Regions from separate parts of the Micromonospora sp. NPDC050187 genome, predicted to be linked through region 2. Evidence: riboswitches for the same ligand, from Rfam matches in the RefSeq annotation. Region 2 holds a riboswitch; each other region holds the start of a gene.
What was found. Region 2 has a riboswitch for cyclic di-AMP ahead of ACIBJE_RS06710 (coiled-coil domain-containing protein). Riboswitches for the same ligand answer to the same signal wherever they lie in the genome.
Positions count from the first base shown of each region.

Region 1 (3,265 bases), on a different contig from region 2:
GAGCGTGATACGAGACCCCCTCGCCTTGATATCGCCCCGTTGCTTCCCTAATGTTGGGCACCGGCCGCTGTGGATCGTCTGCCCCGCCATCCTCTCCCTCGCGGGGCGCCCGGTGGTCTGGTCGCCAAAGGAGTTCGGTGCCGGTGGCAACCCTGCCCCCTCAGCGTCACGCACCGGATCGGCTCCCCACTCGTCCGGGTGGGCTGCGCCGGTTCGTTCGCACCCTGGTCACCCTGTCCGCCGCCGCCGTGGTCGGTGTCGGCCTGCTCGCTGCTCCCGCGCATGCCGCGCCCACTCCCGAGGAGATCGAGGCGCAGATCGACAAGCAGTGGAGGCAGTTGGAGCCCACGATCGAGAAGTACAACGAGGTTCGCGTCAGGCTCAAGGCCAACCAGAAGAAGGCCGCTGATCTGGAGAAGAAGATCCAGCCGCTCGCGTTGCAGAGCGACATGGCCATGAACCGGATCGGTGCCCTGGCCTCCCGGCACTACATGACCGGCCCGTCGCAGGAGATCGGCGCTCTGCTGGTCAGCGCCAAGCCGGGCACCCTGGCCGAGCAGATGGGCATGCTCGACCGGCTCGCCGCCCACCAGCGTCAGCAACTCCAGGGCGTGGTGGCGATCCGGACAAGGTACGAGGCCGAGAAGCAGAAGCTCGACACCCTCATCGCTACCCAGGTCCAGCAGCAGAAGGACCTGGCGGCCAAGAAGGCCAAGATCGACGCCGAGATCAAGCGGCTGCGGGCGTCCATGCCGAAGACTGCGGTCAGCGCCCCCGGCTGCCCGCTCATCAAGGGCGTGATCAGCAGCGACGCCAACACCGCCATCAGAACCGCCTGCGCGCAGGTCGGCGACCCGTACGTCTTCGGCGCCACCGGGCCAAACGCCTTCGACTGCTCGGGGTTGACCCAGTATGCCTACAAAGCCGCGGGCATCCACCTGACCCACTTCACCGGTGATCAGTGGAAGGAGACCAAGGAGATCAGCCGCTCCGAGGCCCGCCCTGGTGACCTGGTCTTCTTCTTCAGCGACCTGAGCCACGTCGGGCTCTACCTGGGCAACGGCATCATGGTGCACGCCCCCCGGGCCGGTAAGCCGGTGCAGGTGGCCAGCATCAACCACATGCCGGTCGCGGGCTTCCGCCGCCCCTACTGACCGATCCTGACGAAGGGTCCCCGGCCAGCGGCCGGGGACCCTTCGTGCTGGGCCAACGAACGGCGCCCACAGTGGTTACTGTCGGGAATCAGCAGGTGGCACTACCGCGAACCGTGTTGCGGATCGACGACGGTCGTCTCTAACCTCGGCACTTGCCGAGCCGGTGACAGGCCGCCAGTCGGAGGCGGCAACGGTTCGGCACCGCCGAGTCGCCCGACGCACGTCGCCACAGGAGAAACCACACCAGAGCGAGCCGGGGAACCACCAGCACCATCGGGGTGAATCCGTACCACGGTAGGGCGCTCCCTTCCCGCCCGAACCCGTCAGCTAACCCGGTAGGCGGTCAACGGAAGAAGGAGTAAGAAGCCCGGTGGCACACCATGCCCCGCGGCCACCGTCCGTCCGGGCGGCCCCGGCTGCCCGGACGACGGCTGCGCCGCGTCCATGCTGGTCCCGCTTCACCAACGCCGTCACCGTCCTCGTCGGAGCCGCTGTCCTCGTGACGGGCGGCGCCGGCGCGGCCCACGCCGAACCCTCGGTCGCCGAGATCGAACGCCAGATCGACCGGGAGTGGAACACCCTCGAACCGGTCATCGAACAGCACAACGCCACCCGGCAGGCGCTCGCCGCCAAAAAGCGGCAGGCGGCGGCACTCGCCGACCGGATCGAGCCGCTGCGCCGCCAGGTCGACCAGGCGATGCGCAAGGTCGGCGGACTCGCGGTACGGGCGTACAAGGGGGAGAACGCCTCCGCCCTCAACGCCATGCTCGCCAACCCGTCGCCGGCCACCGTCGTCCACCAACTCGAACTACTCGACCAGTTCGCCCGTCGGCAGCAGACCGACATCCGGCACGTGGTCGAACTGCGGGACCAGCTCAGCGCCCGCAAGGCCCCGCTGGACCGGCTGGTCACGCAGCTCAGCCAGGCCGAACGCCAGCTGGACGGGAAACGTCGGCAGATCGACGCCGCCATCACCCGCCTGCAGAAGATGCGCCTGGAGGCGTACGGCAACGGCGCTGGCACCAGCCTGCGCCCCGCCCCCTGCCCGGCCGTCTACCCGGGCGGTGCCGCCGGACGGGCCGTCACGTTCGCCTGCGCGCAGATCGGCAAGCCCTACGTCTGGGGAGCCGAGGGGCCGAACGCGTACGACTGCTCCGGGCTCACCCTCGCCGCCTGGGCCCGGGCCGGGGTCGCCCTGCCGCACAACGCCGCCCAGCAGCGGCGGGTGACCGCCCGGGTGGGCCGGAGCGAGCTACGTCCCGGCGACCTCGTCTTCTACTACTCGGATCTGCACCACGTCGGCATGTACGTCGGCAACGGCTGGCTGGTGCACGCCTCCCGGGCCGGCGCGCCGGTGAAGATGAAGCGGGCCGACGACGGCCCGGTGCACAGCTACGGCCGCCCCGGCTGAGGTGGTAGCAGGGGTCCCCTGTTACCGCTTTTTGCGTAGCAGGGGACCCTGCAGGCACCTGGCGAAGCGGAGCGCGCCGCACCATCACCCGTAGAACGAGGGGTGGTGGTGGATGTGGGGAGGGTCAGCGGGTGGGCCAGGTGCGCCAGTTCCGCCAGGCCCGGCTCGGGGTGGGGCCGCGCTGCCCCTGGTAGCGGGAGCCGTAGACGGCGGAGCCGTACGGATGCTCGGCCGGCGAGGAGAGCCGGAAGATGCAGAGCTGACCGATCTTCATGCCGGGCCAGAGCGTGATCGGCAGGTTGGCCACGTTGGAGAGTTCCAGCGTCACGTGGCCGGAGAACCCGGGGTCGATGAAGCCGGCGGTCGAGTGGGTGAGCAGGCCGAGCCGGCCCAGGCTCGACTTGCCCTCCAGGCGGCCCGCGAGTTGGTCGCCGAGCGAGATGACCTCCAGCGTGGAGGCGAGCACGAACTCCCCGGGGTGCAGCACGAAGGGTTCCCCCTCGGGCACCTCCACCAGCGAGGTGAGGTCGTCCTGCTGCAACGCCGGGTCGATGTGCGTGTAGAGGTGGTTGTTGAAGACCCGGAAGAGCCGGTCCAGGCGCACGTCGATGCTGGAGGGCTGCACCAGACTCGCGTCGAACGGTTCCAGTGCCAGCGTGCCAGCCTTGATCTCGCTGACGAGGTCCCGGTCGGAGAGCAG
Region 1 is NZ_JBITJH010000011.1:209,265-212,529, forward strand. Features, by position in the region: partial or broken gene ACIBJE_RS19140 (CBS domain-containing protein) at 1-8, shown strand, start outside; gene ACIBJE_RS19145 (C40 family peptidase) at 138-1,154, shown strand; cyclic di-AMP (ydaO/yuaA leader) riboswitch at 1,386-1,512, shown strand; gene ACIBJE_RS19150 (NlpC/P60 family protein) at 1,654-2,565, shown strand; gene dcd (dCTP deaminase) at 2,690-3,265, opposite strand, start outside.
Region 1: linked by a shared signal. The riboswitch ahead of ACIBJE_RS19150 (NlpC/P60 family protein) and the one ahead of ACIBJE_RS06710 (coiled-coil domain-containing protein) in region 2 are both predicted to bind cyclic di-AMP.

Region 2 (3,265 bases):
CGGGCGGAACGAGGGACGGCGCGCCGGGGCCGCTGAGCACACTGACCGGTGCGCGCAGTCCCTCGCCGAGCGCCAGGTTGTACAACTCGTCCAGCTCGTGGCGGGTCAACGGGTGACCGGGGACGTCGGCTACCTCCCGCCGGGCCCCGTCCCGGCGGTCGTGCACGTACCCGCCGCTGGCGGTGTCCCGCAGCACCCGCTTCAGCCGCACCCCCTCGGTGACCAGCAGGGGTTCGAGCACCTGACCGATCTCGCCGCCGAGGCTGGCGCAGAGCACCACGGGCACCCCGAGCGACATGATCATCCGAGCCTGCCAGACCCCCTGCCCGCCCGGATGCAGGTGCAGTTCGGTCTCGTCGCTCGGCTGGTCGATGGTGACCGTCAGCACGGGTGCCGGCGCGAAGACCATCACGTACCCGTCGGGGCCGTCCATGGGTGCCGCCTCTCGTCCGCTCGCGCGGCCCGGTTTCCCCTCCCGGGGGCGCTCATGCGACCCCTTTCGGGGGTTGTGGCGGGAGGTGTCCGGGTTCGCCGGCCGGGGGGCCGACAGCCGTGCGGCCCGCCACCCCGGTCGGGGTGACGGGCCGCGCCGGGTGGCTCAGTACACCGACAGGTGGACGTGGTTGGTGTGGTCGCTGGACGGGTCGCCGTTGGCGCCGCTGTACGACTTCCACCCGCTGCTGGGCAACCAGATCTGCCGGTACCAGATGACGTAGAGCACGCCGAGCCGGCTGGCGTTGTTCTTGAAGTACGCCGCCAGGTTGTCGCCGTACGTCTTGTCGCCGCCGGTGGCGTCGCCACCGAAGCCGTTCTTCTGCGCGGCGAAGTCGCAGGCCCGGCCCTTGGGGTGCTCCCCGGAACCGCCGGGGCGGTAGCAGGAGACGTACCGGGTGAAGCCCGCGGCCTTGGCCTGGTTGAGCGCGTGCAGCGTACGCGGGGTGATGCAGCCGTCGGCGGGTGTCGGGTCGTTGACGCTGCACGACTCGGACGGCCAGGAGCCGTCGGCGTTGCGCGGCGCCGGCTTCGCCGTGGCGGACCGGGTCGACTTGCTGCCCCCGCTGGGGGTGGTGGCCGCCGCTTTCCGGTTGGCGACCACCAGTGCCTGCTCGGCCTGCTGCTTGCGCTTCTCCATCACCGCGACCTGCTTGCGCTGCTCGGTGATCTCCCGGTTCAGTGCCGACTTGGCCCGGTTGGCCTGCTCCCGGGTGCTGAGCAGGCCCCGCAGCTCGCGGTCCTCGTTGGCGGCGACCGCGTCGAGCGCGGCGACCCGGTCCATGAAGCTGTCCGGCGAGTCGCTGGTCAGCAACGCCGAGGCCGGCCCGAGTCGGCCGGTCCGGTACGCCAGCCCGGCGATCACGCCGACCTTCTCGTCGCGGATCGCCAGGTCCTTCTCGATGGTGACGAGCTGTTCGTTGATCTTCTGCTGGCGAGTGACCGACTTCGCGAGCGCGTCCTTCGCGTCGAGCCACCCCTTGCTGGCCGCCTCGAGTTGGGCGCGCAGTGCCGGGGTGCCTCCCTCGGGATCGTCGCCGGGGGCCCTGGCCGCCAGCGGAGGCGCCGCCGCGACAGGGGCCACGACGGCCGGCGTGGCCGCGACGCCCAGGGCGAGTGTCGCGGCGATCAGTGCCGCCATCCGGGCGGCGGTACGTCGTACGGGTGCCACTACTGGCATGCACATGTCCTTCCGTCAGCCGCCGACCGGGTTAGCTGACGGGTTCGGGACGGAAGATCCCTACCGCTCACGCGGATGCACCCCAAGAACGTGGTTCCCCGGCTCGCCGTCACCGGCGATTAGGCGGCGGTCACCGCAGGCGCCGGAGGGCGCCGCCTGGCGGTGGCCGGGTCCGAGACTACCGAAGCCGGTCTCCCACGGGCAGCGTTGGCCACACCACTCCCGCGAGATGACACCGGCATAACTGACATAGCGGGACAATACACTCCGAGATTTAAGTCTGTCCTAATTACCACTCGACCCGGCCGCAGATGCCCGGTGACTCGCCGGGTTCGACCTGGAGGGTGGCGTGGTCGATGTGGAAATCCTCGTGCAGCGCGGTCCGCGCGGCGGCCAGCACGCTGCCGACCTCGGCCGCCGGGTCCGTGGTCAGGTGGGCCGAGGCGACCTCCATCCCCGAGGTCAGCGTCCAGAGGTGCAGGTCGTGCACCTCGACCACGCCCGGTACGGCGCTCAGCCGGTCGTGTACCGCGCTGACCTGGAGGTGCTCCGGCGCGGCCTGGACCAGGATGCGCAGCGCCGCCCGGCCCAGCCGCCAGGTGCGCGGCAGGATAAAGACGCCGATCGCCACCGCGACCAGCGGGTCGGCCCACCACCAGTCGGTGAGCGCGATGACCACCGCGGCGGCGATCACGCCGACGGAGCCGAGCAGGTCCGCCAGCACCTCCAGGTACGCCCCGCGCAGGTTGATGCTCTCCTTCGCGCCCTCGCGCAGCAGCGCGAAGGCAACCAGGTTCGCCAGCAGGCCGAGCACCGCCACCACCAGCATCGGGCCGATGGTCACCTCCGGCGGGTCGCCGAACCGGCGGACCGCCTCGACGAGCACGTAGACCGCGACCCCGGAGAGCAGGACGGCATTGGCCAGGGCGGCGAGCACCTCCAGCCGGTAGAGGCCGAACGTGCGCTGCGGATCCCGGCCGGCCCGTCGGGCGGCGGTGATCGCGGCCAGCGCCATGCCGATGCCGAGCACGTCGGTGAACATGTGGCCGGCGTCGGAGAGCAGGGCCAGCGACCCGGTGCCGAGCGCGGTCACCGCCTCGACCACCATCAGGGTGGCGAGCAGGCCGAACGCGGCCCAGAGTCGGCCGGTGTGCCGCTGCGCGGCGTGCGCGATCCCGCCGTGGTGGTCATGACCTGCGCCCACGCCCCCACCCTCCGTTCCCCGTTCGGTCCGGACCCAATGTATGTTCACATCGCTATGTATGCAAGTAAGTGTCGGTCATTGGCCGGAGCGAAAGCCGCGGAGGTAGCACGGGTAGGTAACAAGGGACCCCTGCTACCAGCGCACCCCCGCCTCGGCAGGCAGGCGGCCGAGGCGGGGGTGCAAGGTAGGAGGTGGGAGTGGGACGGGTCAGGTGACCGGGTCGATGGTGGTGAGCCGCTGGGTGGCCCGGGAGAGGGCCACGTAGAGGGTCCGCACGCCCGAACCCGGCTCGGCGCGGATCTCGCCCGGGGCGACCAGTGCCACGCCGTCGTACTCCATGCCCTTGGCCTGGAGGCTGGTCACCACCTGGAGGCGCGGCGAGTCCAGGT
Region 2 is NZ_JBITJH010000003.1:200,428-203,692, forward strand. Features, by position in the region: gene ACIBJE_RS06705 (PfkB family carbohydrate kinase) at 1-433, opposite strand, end outside; gene ACIBJE_RS06710 (coiled-coil domain-containing protein) at 599-1,663, opposite strand; cyclic di-AMP (ydaO/yuaA leader) riboswitch at 1,677-1,808, opposite strand; gene ACIBJE_RS06715 (cation diffusion facilitator family transporter) at 1,962-2,876, opposite strand; gene ACIBJE_RS06720 (HelD family protein) at 3,084-3,265, opposite strand, start outside.

Region 3 (3,265 bases), on a different contig from region 2:
GTCGCCCTCGTGGTGGCGCTGCGCGACTCCCTCGGGCACGTGCCGGAACTGGACTTCGGGGAGGCCACGCTCAGCGCTGAGGACGACCAGTCGCGGCGTACCCGGATCTGGTGTGACGCGCGGCTGGGCGACGGACGGCGGTGTGTGCTGCCGATCGGGCACGACGGGAGGTGCCGGTGACCGGTGGGCGCATGGACGGGGCAGCTCCACAGCGTGCCGACGAACTCCCTACCGAGCCGCGCGGAACCGGGCCGGACCGCCGAACAGGCTGCGAGCTGCGACTTCGGAGCCGGCAGAATGGTCCGGCCAGGGCACCCGCCACGCCAGGACCGTTGGGAGAAGCATGGGCCACGACCACAGCCGCCCCATTGCCGCTGCGCCGCCGCGGGTACGGCGTGTCCTGATCGCGACCGTGGTCCCGCTCTTCCTGGTGACCCTGGTCGCGGCGCTGGTGCTCTGGCCCCGCGACGCCCCGTCGGTGGGCGGCGGCGAGGACGCGGCCCGCTACCACGGCACGGTGACGCGGGTGGTCACCGAGCCCTGCCCACCCACGCCGGAGGCCCCGGAGGGCACGGTGGAGGGGCCGTGCGGCACCGCCACGGTGAGCGTCGACACCGGGCCGGACGCCGGACAGCAGGTCGAGACGGCGCTGCCCGCCGGGCCGGGCTCACCCTCGGTGGAGGTCGGCGACGAGATCGTCCTGGTGGTGCTGACCGACCCGGCCGATCCGACGGTCAGCAGCTACAGCATCGCCGCCCACCAGCGGGGGAAGCCGTTGATCTGGCTGGCCCTGGCGTTCGCCGCCGCCATCGTCGCGTTCGGCCGGTGGCGCGGCCTGGCCGCGCTCGGCGGGCTGGCGGCCAGCTTCGCCATCCTGCTCGTTTTCGTGCTGCCCGGCATCAGCGCCGGGCAGGCTCCGCTGCCGGTGGCGGTCACCGGCGCCGCGCTCATCATGTTCGTGGTGTTGTATCTCACCCACGGGGTCACCGCGCAGACCTCCGTCGCGGTCCTCGGCACCCTGGCCAGCCTGGTGCTCACCGGCCTGCTCGGCAGCCTGGCGACCGCGTTCACCCACCTGACCGGGTACGGCTCCGAGGACGCCACCACGCTGTCGATGTTCCAGGCCGACGTCGACCTGCACGGGTTGCTCCTGGCCGGCATCATCATCGGCTCCCTGGGCGTCCTGGACGACGTCACGGTCACCCAGGCCGCCACGGTCACCGAGCTGGCCCACGCCAATCCCGACCTCACCCGGCTCCAGCTCTACCGGGCGGCCACCCGGGTCGGCCGGGCGCACATCGCCTCGACGGTCAACACGATCGTGCTGGCGTACGCGGGGGCGTCGCTGCCCCTGCTGCTGTTGCTGACCGCCGACACGCGCGGGATCAGCGAGATCGTGAGCAGCGAGTTCCTCGCCCAGGAGATCGTCCGCAGCATCGTCGCCACGCTCGGGCTGATCGCCGCCGTACCGATCACCACCGGCCTGGCCGCCCTGGTGACCACCGCCGGACGGGGTGGCACGCCGAGCCGCCGCCTGCCCCGGCCCGCCGGGGAGCGGGACGAGGCCCTGGCCGCCCTCAGCGGTCCCCGTGCCGCCACCGGGGTCACCGATTCCGGCCACGGACCGGGCCGCCCGGGGAACACGGATCCGCCCTGGTGACACTGCGCAGCGTGACCACCAGCTGCTACGATCTTGACAAATGTGACAGGAGTGACCGAAAGCAATAGGGAAATAACGCTTTTGGTCGGGATCCGGGCGTAGAACCCCACGCCCACTGTCAGGTAACCTCGCTGCCGGTTACCGCCGAAGGCGCGCACCGGCGCCAGCGGGGCCACCGCCTAATCGCCCACCGGCGAATCGGGGAACCAGGTTCATGGGGTGCATCCGCGTCAGCGGTAGGGGCCACTTCCGCCCCGAACCCGTCAGCTAACCCGGTCGGCGGTCGACGGAAGGGAAGACTGTGACGGCACCCCTACGCCGCTGGCTGAAGCCTGTCGTGGCCGTGCTCGCCGCCTTCGCCGTGGCCGCCGGGCCCGCGCCGGCGCTGGCGGAGCCGTCGAGCCCGTCTGGGCACGACGGAGAGCAGCCGAAGCTCCTCAACGAGGTGATCGAGGAGGCGAACCGGAGCTACACCCAGGCCCAGGCGAAACTCAACGCCTCGCAGAAGCGTCAGCTCACCCTCGCCCTGGAGGTCCGGCGGGCCCAGAACGAGCTGAAGGCGCTCACGCCGCAGGTGGCCACGATCGCCGTGCGGTCCTACATGACCGGCCGGGTCGGCCCCGCCTCCATGTTGCTGGAGAGCAACACACCCGACTCGTTCGTCAAGCGGGCCAGCGCGCTGGACGAGATGAACATGGTCAACAGCAAGAAGGTCGCCGCGGTGGCCGCCGCCAAGGACCAGGCGGAACGAGCCAAGAAGGCGCTCGACGCCGAGGTGCTGGAGCAGCAGAAGCAGGCCGACATCCTGAAGAAGCGCAAACGCGAGGCGGAGAAGTCGCTCGCCCTGGTCGGCGGCGTCGGGTTGACCGGTGGCCTGGTGGACGCCACCTCCCCGGTCGCCCGGATCGGCCCCGGGCGGGACAGCAACGGCAACTGGCGTCCGCTGGGCTGCACCGAGGACGACCCGACCACCGGCGGCTGCATCACCCCGCGCACCCTGCACATGTACAAGGAGGTCAAGCGGGCCGGCTTCGACATGTTCGTCGGGTGCTACCGACCGGGTGGGCCGTACGAGCACCCCAAGGGGCGGGCCTGCGACTGGTCGCTCCAGAAGTCGGGGTTCAGCCGGTGGGACACCAACAAGGAGCGGATGTACGGGAACAACCTCACCGCGTTCCTGGTCCGTAACGCCGACCGGCTGGGCATTTACTACGTGATCTGGAACAAGCAGATCTGGTTCCCGGCGACCGGCTGGAGTTCGTACAGCGGGCCCTCCGACCACACGGACCACGTCCACGTGTCCATGCTCTGACCCCGCGCACGAAGACCCGGGCCCCGCATCCGTTCGACCGGAGGCGGGGCCCGTTCGCGCGGCCGGCCGGAGCCGACCGGGTCAGTGGCGGGCCGAGGGGACCGGCCGGGTCAGTGGCGGGCCGAGGGGGCGACCGGGCCGGCGGCGAGGGCGACGTCCTCGGTGGCGGACGCCGAGCGGACCACCCGCACCTCACCGGCGGCCAGCCGGTACGACATGCCGACCACCGCGCACCGCCCCTCCCGCACCGCCCGGTTGAGCGTCACCGAATGCTCCAGCAACATCTCGACGGT
Region 3 is NZ_JBITJH010000005.1:392,555-395,819, reverse strand. Features, by position in the region: gene ACIBJE_RS11585 (hypothetical protein) at 1-180, shown strand, start outside; gene ACIBJE_RS11580 (YibE/F family protein) at 344-1,660, shown strand; cyclic di-AMP (ydaO/yuaA leader) riboswitch at 1,827-1,958, shown strand; gene ACIBJE_RS11575 (coiled-coil domain-containing protein) at 1,962-2,972, shown strand; gene ACIBJE_RS11570 (carbonic anhydrase) at 3,083-3,265, opposite strand, start outside.
Region 3: linked by a shared signal. The riboswitch ahead of ACIBJE_RS11575 (coiled-coil domain-containing protein) and the one ahead of ACIBJE_RS06710 (coiled-coil domain-containing protein) in region 2 are both predicted to bind cyclic di-AMP.